DNA from 3 places in the Alteromonas infernus genome. Region 3 is predicted to be linked to each of the others. Evidence: predicted binding sites of a transcription regulator. Region 3 holds the regulator's gene; each other region holds the start of a gene.
The links. The regulator FNR, encoded in region 3, switches genes on or off when oxygen is low (the NO sensors DNR and NnrR bind a similar motif). The targets are predictions, from matches to a motif close to TTGATCTAGATCAA.

Region 1: the regulator FNR is predicted to act here: its motif matches at 1,829-1,842, upstream of ACX5J7_RS09320 (GbsR/MarR family transcriptional regulator).
Region 2: the regulator FNR is predicted to act here: its motif matches at 1,444-1,457, upstream of apt (adenine phosphoribosyltransferase).

The regions. Positions count from the first base shown of each region.
Region 1 covers NZ_CACSIG010000033.1:95,794-100,805, forward strand. Annotated here, with positions in the region: gene ACX5J7_RS09315 (ATP-binding protein) at 1-1,655, opposite strand, end outside; gene ACX5J7_RS09320 (GbsR/MarR family transcriptional regulator) at 1,882-2,439, shown strand; gene ACX5J7_RS09325 (cytochrome ubiquinol oxidase subunit I) at 2,451-3,824, shown strand; gene ACX5J7_RS09330 (cytochrome d ubiquinol oxidase subunit II) at 3,836-4,843, shown strand.
Region 2 covers NZ_CACSIG010000027.1:6,437-11,448, forward strand. Annotated here, with positions in the region: gene ACX5J7_RS06920 (HvfB family MNIO-type RiPP peptide maturase) at 1-447, shown strand, start outside; gene ACX5J7_RS06925 (HvfC family RiPP maturation protein) at 444-1,208, shown strand; gene apt (adenine phosphoribosyltransferase) at 1,508-2,044, shown strand; gene dnaX (DNA polymerase III subunit gamma/tau) at 2,088-4,862, shown strand; gene ACX5J7_RS06940 (YbaB/EbfC family nucleoid-associated protein) at 4,901-5,012, shown strand, end outside.
Region 3 covers NZ_CACSIG010000037.1:28,467-33,478, forward strand. Annotated here, with positions in the region: gene ttcA (tRNA 2-thiocytidine(32) synthetase TtcA) at 1-261, opposite strand, end outside; gene uspE (universal stress protein UspE) at 376-1,299, opposite strand; gene fnr (fumarate/nitrate reduction transcriptional regulator Fnr) at 1,550-2,290, opposite strand; gene ACX5J7_RS10220 (sulfite exporter TauE/SafE family protein) at 2,336-2,995, opposite strand; gene ccoS (cbb3-type cytochrome oxidase assembly protein CcoS) at 2,982-3,212, opposite strand; gene ACX5J7_RS10230 (heavy metal translocating P-type ATPase) at 3,214-5,012, opposite strand, start outside.

The sequences.
Region 1 (5,012 bases), on a different contig from region 3:
CCTACAATAGAATTAAGCGGGGAGCGCAGCTCGTGAGATATACTCGCCAGAAACTGATCTTTGGCTTTATCTAGCTCTTCTAGCTTACTTATCTGTTTGTCCAATGACGCTTTCAAGCTTAGCGCATAAGGAATAAATAGATGATCAAACCCTTCTATAATTAGCTTGTCATCTTCGCTCCATTCGACTGACTCATCAGCCACACTCTGCAAATACATGTCAAAAGAGTTGCGTGGTGTAAGCGACTTTCCAACGTCTTTTTTCGCCGCTTCTTTACCGGCCCAACGAATTGTTTTATCGCGCGGTTCACGGAACCACACTGTGAAGTACCCAAGCTTAGCCGACACGCAGGAGATATACATACCCCGTATACCATTTAAAGCACAACCATCCGACACTTCATTGGCTAAACGATTTACTGCTAACGACTGCTCAGAGTCGATAATTGAGTATTTATTGAGTAGCTGCGTAAGGGTTTTCTCTGACGGGGTTTTACCCACATAGTAATTACCCGTTGGCGTAATAACCGCCATACCACAGGCATCAGCCACGTCGAGTAAAGCGGTTTCTTTTTGAGAAATAGCCTCAAGCGGATTAGAGTAAGATGTAAGTTGATGCACGATATTGTTCAGCTTTCGCTGGCGCATCTGGAACTGCTCTTTTCTAGTGTGAAGTGCTTTGGTGTGCATTTGCCAAGCATAAAGGTGTCCAAGGGACTCACACACTAAGCGTTTCTTTTGATCGATGTACTTAGGCTCACTGTTGTGACATGCTAGCAAGCCCCATAGTTTACCCTCAAATACTAACGACACAGAAAATGAAGAGCGTATGCCCATATTTTTTAAGTATTCGATATGAACAGGAGAGACAGACCTCACCATGGACATAGACAAATCTAATGGCGGGCGCTCGGCTTCGAGTATTGAGGGTTGCAATGGTGTAGGCTGCTCCTCGACATCAAATACACATCGCACCCGGTTTTTCAGATAGAGTTCGCGCGCTTGTTTAGGAATGTCAGAGGCAGGAAACTTTAACCCCTTAAATGAACGAGAAATTGACTCACAGGCTTCACCTATGACCTCCCCGCAATATGCATCATCAAATTGATAAACCATCACCGAGTCGAAGCCGATATACTGTTTAAATACCTTCGCTATTGCATCTGCAACATCGCCAATCGACTCTTTATCGTCGACGTTAGGTAGTAGCGCGCGAATGTCAACATCCATCGGCACCCACTGCTGCGCGGCCTCATAACTTAGCTGTGGTGTTGGCTCTAGCTCTATCACTAATAGCCCGTTAGAATCGAAGGCTACGCCGCTGCCTTCTTTTTCCCAGTCATCAAGCCATAGGGCGTTCTTAGAAAACTTCCACTGATATGCATGGCGAACGTTTCCCCCTTTAACCGTTTCATATATGGTCTGAAAAGTAGGCGCATCTGGAGACGGAATATCGATGAGTTCGGTAACAAGCGTTTCACCTGCAACAATCTCTACTTTGAATAAATCTTTTATGTTCTCACTGAATACTTGTACTTTTTTGGTATCGGGATTTATCGCGATTACGTAACCGAAACTTTGAACGCTTTCGATAAGATGAATAGCTTCGTCTTCGCAGTTTTGAAGTGAAGACTGAGAAATGTGATTTTGATGCATTACCTTACGCCGAGAAATAAAGAAAGCGTGCTTTCATGGTTGGAGTGTTGAACGTTGTCACGATAACAACTTACCAAGAAAAAATCATTCAATATCGAAGAAACTCGCCTAATTAAGAAACACTAATCTGTGAATTAAAAAAAGCTAACAGAGCCAAATAAAACTTGTATTTTTTGATCTGGCGCAATAAACTTTCAGTAAATTCTGAAACTTCTGGAATATAAAAATGAAGATGACGCCTTTAATTACTTCTGCTGTTATGCACTTTGGCGAAATGGGAAGTCGCTGGGGTTTTAATAGAACGGTGGGGCAAATACTTGCTCTTATTGTTCTTAATGAAGAGCCAATTTCAGCACAGGAGATTGCTGACGCGCTGAATATCTCCAGAGGCAATACAAGTATGGGCTTAAAAGAGCTTCAGTCGTGGCGTTTGGTTAAGCAGCACCATGTTCCAGGCGAAAGGAAAGAATTTTTTGTGCCTGCAGGTGATATCTGGACATTGGCTAACCGGGTATTTGAAGAGCGCAGGAAGCGAGAGATAGATCCAACCATGAGCTTACTTCGGGATTTGTTACTCGATGCACCTGCCAATGAAAAAGAAGCAAACGCTCAACATAAACTGAACGAAATTCACGATTTACTCGAATCAATTACGGCATGGTCCGAAGAGCTTCAAAATCTTGGACCAGAAAAGCTTAACACGCTGATGAAGCTAGGTTCTGGCGTAGGCCGTATGCTTGAGCTTAAGGACAAGCTACTTCCGGGAAAAAACAGCGTTAACTAAGGGGGCTCTCTGTGGATGCATTCTTGCTGTCTCGTTTACAATTTGCGTTAAATATTAGTTTCCATATTTTATTTCCAACCATCACTATGGCAATGGGATGGTTTTTATTTTACTTCAAACTGCGCTCTAACATTTCAGGTCATCCTGTATGGATGCGTATGTATCGTTTTTGGGTACGTGTTTTTGCGCTAAGCTTCGCCTTAGGCGTAGTAAGCGGCGTTACCATGTCATTTCAGTTTGGTACTAACTGGCCAGGCTTTATGGAAAAAGTCGGCAATGTGGCAGGCCCCCTGTTAGGCTACGAGGTACTTACCGCCTTTTTCTTAGAAGCTACTTTTCTTGGCATTATGCTATTTGGCATACGCCGGGTGCCTAATTGGCTGCATACTGCATCTACTCTTATCGTAGCGCTTGGCACCACAACTTCAGCGTTTTGGATATTAGCACTAAATAGCTGGATGCAAACTCCACAAGGCTTCGAGGTAGTTGATGGCGTTGTGTATGCCACAAACTGGAAAGAAATTATCTTCAACCCCTCTTTCCCCTACCGCTTTGTACACATGATGTTGGCATCGGGCCTAACCGCTAGTTTTTTAATTGCCGGCTTGTCTGCTTATCGCATGTTAAAAGGTGACGACAAATTAGCCCCTAAACTTGCGCTTAAGACAGCAACTTACACAGCAGCAGTGTTAATTCCGCTACAAATATTTGCAGGCGACATGCACGGTTTAAATACCCTTGAACATCAACCGCAAAAAGTAGCGGCAATGGAAGGGCTTTGGGAAACCACTGAAGGTGCCCCCTTGCTACTTTTCGCCATACCCGATGAGGAAAGCAAAGAGAACCATTTTGAAATTCCCATTCCTTATGGCGCAAGTTTGATTCTTACTCACGAGCTTAAAGGCGAGATTAAAGGGCTTAATGAGTTCGAGGGAGAGCATCCGCCAGTTGCCCCTGTATTTTTTGGTTTTAGAGTCATGGTGGGCATGGGCATGTTGATGCTTGCTGTCTCGTGGCTGGGTAGTCTTTATCTTATGCGCAATAAAGCGTTTCCTCTGTGGCTTAAGCGCACGTTTGCGGGCATGGCGTTTAGCGGTTGGATAGCGACCCTTGCCGGTTGGTACGTGACCGAGATTGGAAGGCAACCTTACTTAGTCAGCGGCGTATTGAAAACCGCTGATGCGGTAACCCAGCTACCGCCTGGTAATATTGCCCTATCGTTTACGCTGTACTTGGTTATTTATACGGTCTTGCTAATAGCATACATGGGAACCTTAATGCTGATGTGTAGAAGAGCCGTAGAAATTGAAGAAATTACTACTGAGGAACGGGAAGTGGCTAAAGCAAAAATGCAGCCCAGCGAACCCGATCCTAGTACGGTTTAGGGAGAGCCATTATGTTTGAGAATGTATCAGCTGAAATGCTTGGTAATATTTACGTGGGTCTTCTTGGGCTATCGGTAATGCTGTATGCCATTTTGGACGGCTATGATTTGGGCGTGGGCGTATTAATCCCGCCTCGTACCGAGGCGTTTCGCGATGATATGATAGCGTCTATTGGGCCCTATTGGGATGCGAATGAAACATGGTTGGTGCTCGCTATTGGATTGCTCTTAATTGCCTTTCCTGAAGCACATAGCGAGTTTCTACAAACCTTGTACCTACCGGCCACATTTATGCTGCTAGGCTTAATACTGCGCGGGGTTGCGTTCGACTTTCGAGCAAAAGTGGTGCAGGTTAAAAAACGTAAATGGGACTTGGTGTTCAAATACGGTTCGTTACTAACCACTCTTGCTCAAGGTTATATGCTGGGTATTTACGTGACCGGGCTTCGCACTGATATATGGGCGCAAGGCTTTGCACTTTTAGCCGCTTTTGGTGTAACCGCGGCTTACGCTTTTATCGGGTCTTGCTGGTTAATTTTAAAAACCGAAGGTGAACTTCAGCAAAAAGCATACTACTGGGCACGCAGAGGATTAGGCGTTCTCGCCGTTGGCATTATTGCAGTAAGTATTGCTAATCTTACGCTGCATGATGATGTTAGGGCGCTATGGCTATCTGCGCCATGGGGATATGTGTTATTCGCTATTCCTTTGGCTAGCTTTGCTTTATTAGCACTATGCGGTGTGTTATTGAAAAAGTTACCAGATGCTGATGGTAAGGGCGAGTGGCTACCCTTCTTTATAGCGTTGCTTGTGTTTTTATTGTGCTTTAGCGCCTTTGCAATAAGTTACTATCCATTCATTATTCCTGGGCAAATGACGGTTTCAGAGGCATTAAGCGATGCTAACTCTCTGAGGTTTCTACTAGTAGGTGTAGTCATTGTCGTGCCGATCATTCTTGCCTATACCGCGATGGTTTATAAGATCTTTTCAGGTAAGTCTGAAAAACTATCGTATTATTAAGCGCAGGTTGATTGCCTGAAGAACGCAATGATCAAACGGCGTTAGGAAGATTGCTGCAGTTCGCGATCTTCAATCAGTTCTAGCAATAGTGAACATCACTAAGAGTCAGTGGTGTTCACTTTCTCTTCAACGCTATACTAAATATGTGTGATAGCGATCTTATATTTGC
Region 2 (5,012 bases), on a different contig from region 3:
TTAGTGTTAGAAAATGTCTCTTATTACATTGCGCCTGGCCAAGAAATGGACGAGCTAGAATTTACTTCGAGTATCTTAAAAGAGTCTGGGTGTCAGATGCTTCTCGATGTAAACAATGTTTACGTGAACAGCATTAACCACAAATACGATGCAAAGACATTTATAAAGGGTTTGCCGTCAGACAAGATTGTATATGGTCATATTGCTGGTCATTATGATGAAGCTGAAGATTTAAAGGTTGATACACACGGGGCAGATGTCATTGAGCCAGTTTGGGAACTATTGGAGTATGCTTACCTTACCCATGGTGTATTTCCGACGTTGCTAGAGCGTGATTTTAACATTCCGCCCCTAAGCGCGTTGCTGACAGAAGTGAAAAAGATTAAGCAAATTCAATCAAGGTGTGAAGCCGCACGTATAGCAGATGCGAAAGGGAGTGTAGCGTGACGCGATCATTTCTGACAACGCAAAATACATTCGTAAATGCGATCAAAGACCCTCGCACATTTAACAGCAGCGATGCAGACCATACCCGGCGGATGAAGATCTATCAGTCATTATTTTTTAATAATATCGACAATTTCGTTAGTACCGGGTTTCCGGTTTTAAAATCTATCGTATTAAAGCTGTATGGCGAGAAAGGATGGGAGGGCATTGTGCGTCAATTTTTTATTGAGCACGAGTGTCGTTCGCCGTATTTCGCGGAAATCAGTAAAGAGTTTGTTGAGTATCTTTCAACCGAGCCTAGCTTTGATATTGCTTTACCTACTTTTGCTGCAGAACTTGCTCATTACGAATGGTTAGAGCTTGATGTCAGCATAAGGAAAAATCAAAAAAACGCCGATTTTTATAATCAAGACGACGTTGTTACAGCTGTCAGGGTTTCGCCTTATGCCTCGCTAGCAGCGTACCATTTTGAGGTTCATCTTATAGGTGAAGATTACATTCCCGAGCAACCGGCTCAAGAACAACAATTTTATGTCGTTTATAGAGACCGTAACTGTAACGTGCAATTTGCCCATGTTAATCCGGTCACCGCTATTTTAGTCAATACGCTGGAACAAAATGAACAGGGAATGAAAACAGACCAATTAGCTAACGCGTTATCCCAGCAACTTCCGCAAATACCTTCAAACGTGCTTGAAAATGGTATGAATGAGACACTCACAGACATGCTAAATAAAGGCATACTACTTCCCGTTTTCTAGCTGATAAGCAAAATTTTCCTGCTTTACATTAAACTTTCGCTAGGATCTGGTGTGAAAGTGAGCGATCGATCATATTAGCGCTGTCAATCACGCTTGCTTTCGATTAACATTTAGCACCATTTTTTTGTTCACAAAAATTGTTTAGGTAGTGCAAATGGCTAACAATTCAGATTTCAAAGAAGTCTATAACAAGTGGTACTTTCTAGCATCGCTAGTAACTCTAATCGCGTTCCCGTTGATGCATATCATCGCCGGCTGGTTCACCTTCTGGTTATAACGCAGACATTCAAGGCATAATTGTGACTGCAGAATATATTAAATCAGTAGTGAAAACCGTACCTGACTATCCAAAGCCAGGTATTTTATTTAGAGATGTGACCAGCGTTTTAGAAGATCACAAAGCATTCAGTAGCTGTATCTCCTTACTTGTAGAAAAGTATCAGGGCATGGGTTTTACCAAGATCGCAGGTACCGAAGCACGCGGGTTCCTTTTTGGTGCGCCATTGGCCATCGAAATGGGCATTGGTTTTGTACCAGTAAGGAAACCCAATAAACTTCCACGTGAAGTAGTAAGCGAAAGCTACGAACTGGAATATGGTATGGATACATTGGAAATCCATAAAGACGCCATAGAACCGGGTGATAAAGTACTTCTTATCGACGACTTGCTTGCAACGGGCGGAACTATCGCTGCCTCTGCCAAGTTAATTCGCTCGTTAGGTGGCGAGATCAATCATGCAGGTTTTGTTATTAACCTTCCTGATTTAGGCGGTAAACAAAAGCTTTCAGCGCTTGATATAGAAAGTTATTCTATTTGCGAGTTTGAAGGCGAATAAACGTCAATAAGCAAAAACAGCAACAAGGGCGAAATACGTAATAATGAGTTATCAGGTACTGGCAAGGAAGTGGCGACCAGGCAAGTTCAGTGAACTTGTAGGTCAAGAGCACGTAGTGTCTGCTATTTCAAATGCGCTCGATAACGACCGTTTACACCATGCTTATCTTTTTACAGGTACGCGTGGTGTTGGTAAAACGACCATTGCTCGTATTTTTTCAAAAAGCCTTAACTGTGAGGAAGGGCAAGGGGCAAACCCTTGCGGTCAATGCAATACCTGTAAAGAAATAGAGCAGGGTAATTACGTTGACTTGCTTGAAATTGACGCGGCATCAAGAACCAAAGTGGAAGACACTCGAGAGCTTCTTGATAACGTACAATACAAGCCAACCCGCGGGCGCTACAAAGTGTACCTTATCGATGAGGTACACATGCTTTCTAAACATAGCTTTAATGCGCTGTTAAAAACGCTAGAAGAGCCGCCTCCGCATGTAAAGTTCTTGTTGGCGACAACAGATCCACAAAAACTCCCCATCACCATTTTATCGCGATGCTTGCAGTTTAACCTGAAAGCGATGTCGCGAGAGCAAATAGTCGGTCAGCTTACTCATATACTTCAGCAAGAGCAGCTTGCTTTTGAGGCGCCTGCTTTGGCTTTGCTGGCTAGGGCGGCACAGGGCAGTATGCGTGATGCGCTGAGTTTAACCGACCAAGCAATTGCTCAGGGTGGGAATCAAGTAATGGCGTCGGTTGTTACCGACATGCTTGGCCTGATGGACAAAAACCAGCTTTTGAAAGTAATTCATGCGGTGGTGAATAAAAGCCCTGCCGAGGTTTTGCAGTTGGTTAACGACATTGCTGAACAAGCACCTGATTATGACAATGTGCATAGTGAGTTGGCGAGCTTGCTTCACCAAATTGCGTTGACGCAATGGGTGCCAGAAGCCTGCAAGCTTGAAACCACGTCGGCAAAAGCGATATTTCAATTAGCCAAAACTATTTCTGCAGAACAAGTACAGCTACTTTATCAAATTGCATTGCAAGGCAGAAAAGATTTACCTTTTGCTGCCGATGGTAAAAGCGCGTTTGAAATGACGCTAATGCGTATGATGGCCTTTGCACCAAACGCGCCAATAGCTGAAACCGTAGACGAGATAGAAAACGGGAGGAGTGAGCATAATTTACCTGTAAACCATGCTTCTCCCAGTGGTGGCCCGGGAAACGTTAGTAAGCAGGAGGAACCGCCTTTAAGCGAAACTTCTGCAACGATAGACCAAGGCGAAGCGCCAATTGAAGCGCAGCCAGAGCATGAACCTACTTCACCTAAGACACCGCCACAGAGTCCTATAGCTGATGCGTCGACGGATCTCCCGTCATCAGCTCCCGCTGAAACCGTAGCGAACGAAGAAGAGCCCACCGCGGTTTCTAATACGCAAACAAATACGGCCGCTGAAACTGATATAGCGTTTGAAGCGAATCTTTCCAGCGCCAGTGCATCTGAGGCACAAGAGCCTCAGAGCAATGCATCAGTTGAAGACGAAGAAGCAAGCCCTGTTGCTCAATATTTTGATGAACCACCGCTAGACGCTTATATGGATGACATGCCACCTCTACAGGATGAGAGTGGCCATTACGAATTGGACACGCCCGAAAGCGAGCGTATAGTTGAGCCATCGCCGTCAGCAGAAGAACAGTTAACCTCTACCGCCGATATGCTGGCATTGCGCCAAAAACTCAAACAAAAAAAAGCGCAAGATGCTGACGCAAAAAGTAGTAGTGCGGCTAATGCTAAAACGCAAAGCGCTAGTGAAATACAAGCGCGGTTTACTAGAAGTAAAACGGACGCTGTTAGCACAGTGGCTGATGAAAAGAACAGCCCTGAGCCGATTAACAGCCCTGAGCCGATTAACAGCCCTGAGCTAAGTAACAGCCCTGAACCCATTAACAGTCCTACGCTTCAAGCCGCTCCAGAGTCCGAACAAAGCCAAGACAGTATAACTGCCCATCAGAGTGCCAATGCGCTTAACGACGGTAGCGATACACAATTACTTGGTGGTAGTGAACAGGCAAGCACAAATGCTGACTTTGCAGATAACAATGATTCCGGTCATGATGCCTTTGCCCTAGATGATTTTGAAGAGGATATGCCTTTTTCAAATGATGAGAGTGACGCAAATTATAACCCTAACCCGCAGGTAGAAGATGCTCCGCCTTGGGATACAGGGAAGTCAGTTCAAGACGGACATTCAGTTGAGCCGTCACTTACGCCTGTTCCTCGCGCCAATGAACTCGAGAGCAAGGAACACGGCTTTTATGAGCGTGGTGAAAATGCCGGTGAACGTTCATTTACTAGGGACGCATTAGATTTTGATACGCCCTTAAGTACAACTTATGAGGGTAGTTTACACGCTTATCTTTCCGATGGAAGTAAGCTGACTCACGCCAGTCAAATTGATGACTGGAGCAACTTGGTTGAGCAAATGCCGGTAGCAGGCTTGCTTAAGCAGTTGGTATTACATGCGGCATTTTCGCGAAATGGCAATCACGTGTCCCTTGAAATTCACCATAGTCAGACGCATTTATTAAAAGACAGTGCTAAAAAGCAGTTAATTGATGCAATTCATCACGGCCTGGGTGAAAACGTAGAAGTTAGTATTACGTTGGGTGAACCGTTATCCACGCCGTTTGCATTACAGCAAGAAATTCATGCCATGCGACACGCGCATGCGCACTCGGTTATTAAAACCGATGAGACGATTCAAGCATTGCTATCGACTTTCGATGGGTCAGTGCTAACCGATACGGTTAAAGCGCGATAGCATAATTATTAACACCAAAACGAAGCGAGACAAACATTATGTTTAAAGGTGGAATGGGCAATATCATGAAGCAGGCGCAGCAAATGCAAGAGCGCATGCAGAAAGTACAAGACGACTTAGCTAATCTAGAAGTTACTGGTGAAGCTGGCG
Region 3 (5,012 bases):
GTCAAGGTTTACCGCAACTATGTCGAAGTGAATAGGCGCAATCTTCTTTAAAAACAATAAAATGTCCAGCATGGTGTAACTATCTTTACCGCCAGATAAACACACCATGACTTTGTCATTGTTTTCAATCATACCGAAATCGCCTATGGCTTTACCCACATTGCGGCGAAGGCGCTTCTGAAGTTTGTTGAAGTTGTACTTTTGCTTACTTTGCGCTGCGTTTAGTACCGACGCATCAGCACTGCTTGTGCCTAAACTCATAATTAACTAGCTTGGTTCGTGATAAAGCAAGCATTATACAATAAAGGGCCTTTTCTAGACCATGCCTGTATTCTTAAATTTACGCATAAAAGGTTGCTCGTAAGGTTAATGGCATCACACACTTAACGGCGACTCGAATCCGTCTGGCTTGATAGCCAATACGTCACAATTTAGCTCATCAATAACATGCTCCGCCGTGTTCCCAATAAGCGCGGCAGAAAGACCAACACGGCCTACAGTGCCTATAATGACGAGTTCGGCGTCTAATGTCTTTGCCACTTGTGGAATGACTTTTTCAGGTAGCCCTTCTCTGACAACACATTTTTCATCTGCAATGCCGTACTTTAACGCATGGCTTTTCATTTCTTTCTTATGATGATTTTTTACCGCGTCATGATAGGTATCAGGGTCAAATTCGGGCACCTCGATAGCAATATTAAGTGGCGTAGAAGGGAAGCTATTGACTAAATTAACCTTACCTTTTAGCAAGGCCGCATAATCATTGGCGATAACGGTAATCTTGTCGTTAAGCGCAGCATGTTCTTCGTCTTCACTGCCGACGTTTACAGCGGCAATGATCTCGCCGCCTTCTGGCCAATCATGCTCTTTAACTAATAAAACGGGGCGCGGACACTTACGCATTAAATGCCAATCGGTAGGTGTAAAAATAACGGAAGCCAGGTCGTCATGCTTTTTAGTGGCTTTTACAACAAGGTCAATTTGATTCTTAAGTGTGTAATAGATAATCGATTCGTAGGCACGATTGTTCCATTCAACCACGATGTCAGTTTCACCGAAGCCTTGTTCTTTAAGCTGCCCAGAGAGCCATTTAGCATGCTCATTGGTAACAGCATCTCGCATGGCTTCTCGCTCATCTGGACTTAACATAGTGGTCATATCATAAGACAAGTCGTAAACCACCATAATCGCAGTTACAGAGGCCCCGGTCTTTGATGCTAATTCATAAGCGCGACTTAACGCGGGCTGGTTATCTCGCTCGGCATCGACTACCGCAAGGATTCGTTTACACTCAATCATAACTCCCCCTAATACGAAGTTTGGTCGTGGCTGTGTGAACGGTAACGTTCAACAGTAACTTGTACTAACTATAAACGACAATGTGGAAAACGTAAGTTGTTTTAGATCAAGTATTTTATATTGCAAGGCAAGCAACAATGTATAGCGTCATTGCCAATAATGGGAAAAAAGGGTTATGGGAGTAGGAGTATAAAGCGCGCTGAATGCGCGCTTTTAGGAAGATAACCCCATTTAACCGAGTTAGACCACATTAGCCGTTACACACTATACTCGGGCCGTTAAGCACTTCTAGCTTGGTATTAAGGCGTTCAAAGTCCACAATCGTAATAAGTTTACCTTCAACTTTAATAATATCTTCTTTTTGGAAACGACTTAATAAGCGACTGATGGTCTCTATCGTTAAGCCAAGATAGTTACCTATCTCGTTACGCGTCATCGTAAGGTGAAATTCTCTGTGTGAAAAACCGCGTTCTTCAAAACGCTGAGATAAATGAGAGATAAAATACAAAAGGCGTTCTTCAGCCGTGCGTTTGTTGAGAAGCATTATCAAATCGTGATCATGTTTAATCTCTGCACTCATAAAGCTCATAATTTGATGGCGTAATTTAGGAAGCTGCATCGACATTTCGTCAAGCGTTTCGTAGGGCAACTCGCACACCATGGCGGTTTCTAGAGCCATTGTGTAACTTTGGTGCTTGTTTTCTCGAAGGGCATCAAAGCCAATGATGTCACCGGGAAAGTGAAACCCCGTTATTTGCTCTTCACCTTCAGAGTTAGTCACAAACGATTTAAATGACCCGGTTCTTACTGCATATAACGACTCAAACTTATCGCCGGTTTGAACAAGGGTATCACCTTTATGAAGGGGCTTTTTGCGCTCTATGATATCGTCGAGAGACTCTATTTCTGTCTTATTCAATGCAACAGGTAAACAGAGGTGACTGAAACTACAGTTCTGACAATGTATTGAAAATTCGCTTCCTTTGCTCATAAGACTGACTCTCTTAATGTACACATGATTATAGTACACGCATTTTCACATGAATGCGCCATAAATTAGATAAGTGGCATATATGGCCATTATCACAGCTATGACTTGTCTCACATAGCTGTGCTGAAAGCTTTGAACAAGATACTGGCTACCGGCACTTGCGGCTAACAGTGTGGGTAACGTTCCCAAACCGAAGAAAAACATAATGCCAGCGCCTTGCAATGCATTACCCGCTGCCAGAGACCAGGTTAGCGTTGAATAGACCAATCCACATGGTAGCCAGCCCCATATAAAGCCGTAGGGAACCGCGCTTAACGGCGTTTTGAAAGGAAGAAATCGTTTTGATAAAGGCTGAAGCTTTGCAAACAGGCCTTTGCCCGCGTTTTCTAAGACCGATAAACCCGTCCACCATTTCCCTAAGTAACAAGCGAGTAAAAGCAACATGATGCCGCTTAGAAGAGAGAGGGCATAATTAGCAAGCGGTACGAAGTCAGCAGCTATTTTTCCAAGCGCACCGGTAATGGCCCCTGCTAGTGTATAGCTAGTAATGCGTCCCATGTTGTAGGCGAGGGTGTAGGGCAATGCCGATGCCCCCTTTGGCGATACCATTCTAAGCGCTGCAACAATACCGCCGCACATGCCTACACAATGTACGCCTCCTGCTAAACCTATAAGAAAGGCAGAAAAGTAATTAATCCCGTCCATTATCTTCTTGGCTTTTTGCTGCCTTATCTTCTTGTATTTGTTTGCGCTGTTCGGCCAGTTTTTTCTCTTCTGGCGATAAGTCATCGTCAAAAAGAATGCTATAGCCTTGGCGGTCTAAATCCTCGAACTGATTGGTTTTTACCGCCCAAAAGAAAATGACAATAGCGACTGCCACAATAATGATGGCGATAGGAATTAATACGTAAATAATACTCATGCTATTTGCTCAAAAGTCGCGTTGAGTTTGTAACTACAATGATACTGCTTAATGACATACCCACAACCGCCATCCATGGAGAAAGTAAACCAGACACGGCGAAAGGCAATATTAAAAGGTTGTATCCCACAGCCCAGCCGATGTTTTGTCTTATTTTCTGTTTCACTTGATGTGAGGTTTTAATTAGCGCTGGTACAGATAACAGTTGATCGCCCAGCAATATAACGTCAGCAGCCGTTTTGGCAACGTCCGTTGCGTTACCCACTGCAATGGCAACATCTGCACTGGCAAGTACAGGTGCATCGTTAATGCCGTCGCCCATCATCATTACTTTGGCTCCCCCTTGCTGCATTTGCTGAACCGCTTCGTATTTTTGTTCAGGTGTTAAGCCGCCTTTCGCCGTTTTTATGGGCAAAGGCGCGGTTAGCGTATCAACGTTTTGTTGGGTGTCACCACTTAATACCGCAAGGGTATGGCTTTGCGACAAGATATCTAGAGTTTCATGGGTATCGTCACGAAGGGTGTCACGTACTTCAAAAGCAGCAATGATTTGCCCTTTTACTGTTAAAAATACATTGGCTGATGGGTAAGTATCTGATGATGGTAAGTTAGCCAGGCTAAATGCGGCAGAGCCCATTGAAAAATGTGTATCATTGATTACACCGCTAATGCCACCCCCAGGCGTTACGGAAAAATTATCCACCTTGTGTGATACCTTACCGTTAAAGGCCTTCGCGATTGGGTGTTCGGAACGAGCTTCAAGCGCGCAGGCTATCGCCATAGCGCTTTCGCTATCAATTCCGTCAGCAAACCACGCATTGGAAATCGTGAACTTGCCTTGAGTCAGGGTGCCGGTTTTATCCAATGCTATGGTGTCGATATTAGTGATCTGCTCGAGGGCGTCGGCGCGTTTTAGCAAAATGCCTTGGCGGTTTAATTTCGCCATAGCGCAGGTTAGCGCTGAAGGCGTGGCTAAACCTAACGCGCAAGGACAGGTTGCTACCAGCACAGATATAGTGATCCAAAAGGCATCGTCACTGCCGTTTACGTACCAAAACCCGTAAGTTAACGCTGAGATAACCAGTACGGCGCTCACGAAATAACGGGAAAAGTTATCGGCTAATTGTGCCGCTTTAGGCTTACTCGCCATAGCGCTTGCCTGAAGGCGGACAATTTGATTTACCAACGCATTTTTAAGTGTCTGAGTAACTTTTACCGTTAATGTGCCGTCCTGACAAACAGTACCGCCATAAACGGTGCTATTGGCTGACTTTCGCACCGGATTGAATTCGCCGGTAAGCATCGACTCGTCAACGGCAGCGCTCCCTTGTGTTACCAAACCGTCTATGGGAATGGTTTCCCCTGGCTTAACCAGCACAATGTCATCTATTTTTAACTGCTTTGCTAAACATTCTGTTACGCTGTCGTTAGCTTCTAGCTTAGTGGCAGACACAGGCACGTATTGCATCATATTGGCGGATATTTGCGCAGCACGTTGACGGCTGCGATGCTCTAAAAAGCGACTGAGTAGCAACAAAAAGATGAACATACAGATCGATTCGAAATACACTTCACCTTGCTCTAGTACCGTAGAGCGAATTCCCGCAATATAGGTGCCGAAAATAGCCAGTGAGACCGGCACATCCATATTAACTGTTCTTGCACTTAGGGCTTTTGCTGCGCCTACATAAAACGTACTGCCTGAATAAAGCACTACAGGGGTGGTAAGTGTCAGGGCTACCCAGTAGAAATACTGACGAGTTTCAAGTTCTATAGCCCCGAACCAGTCGAAATAAAGCC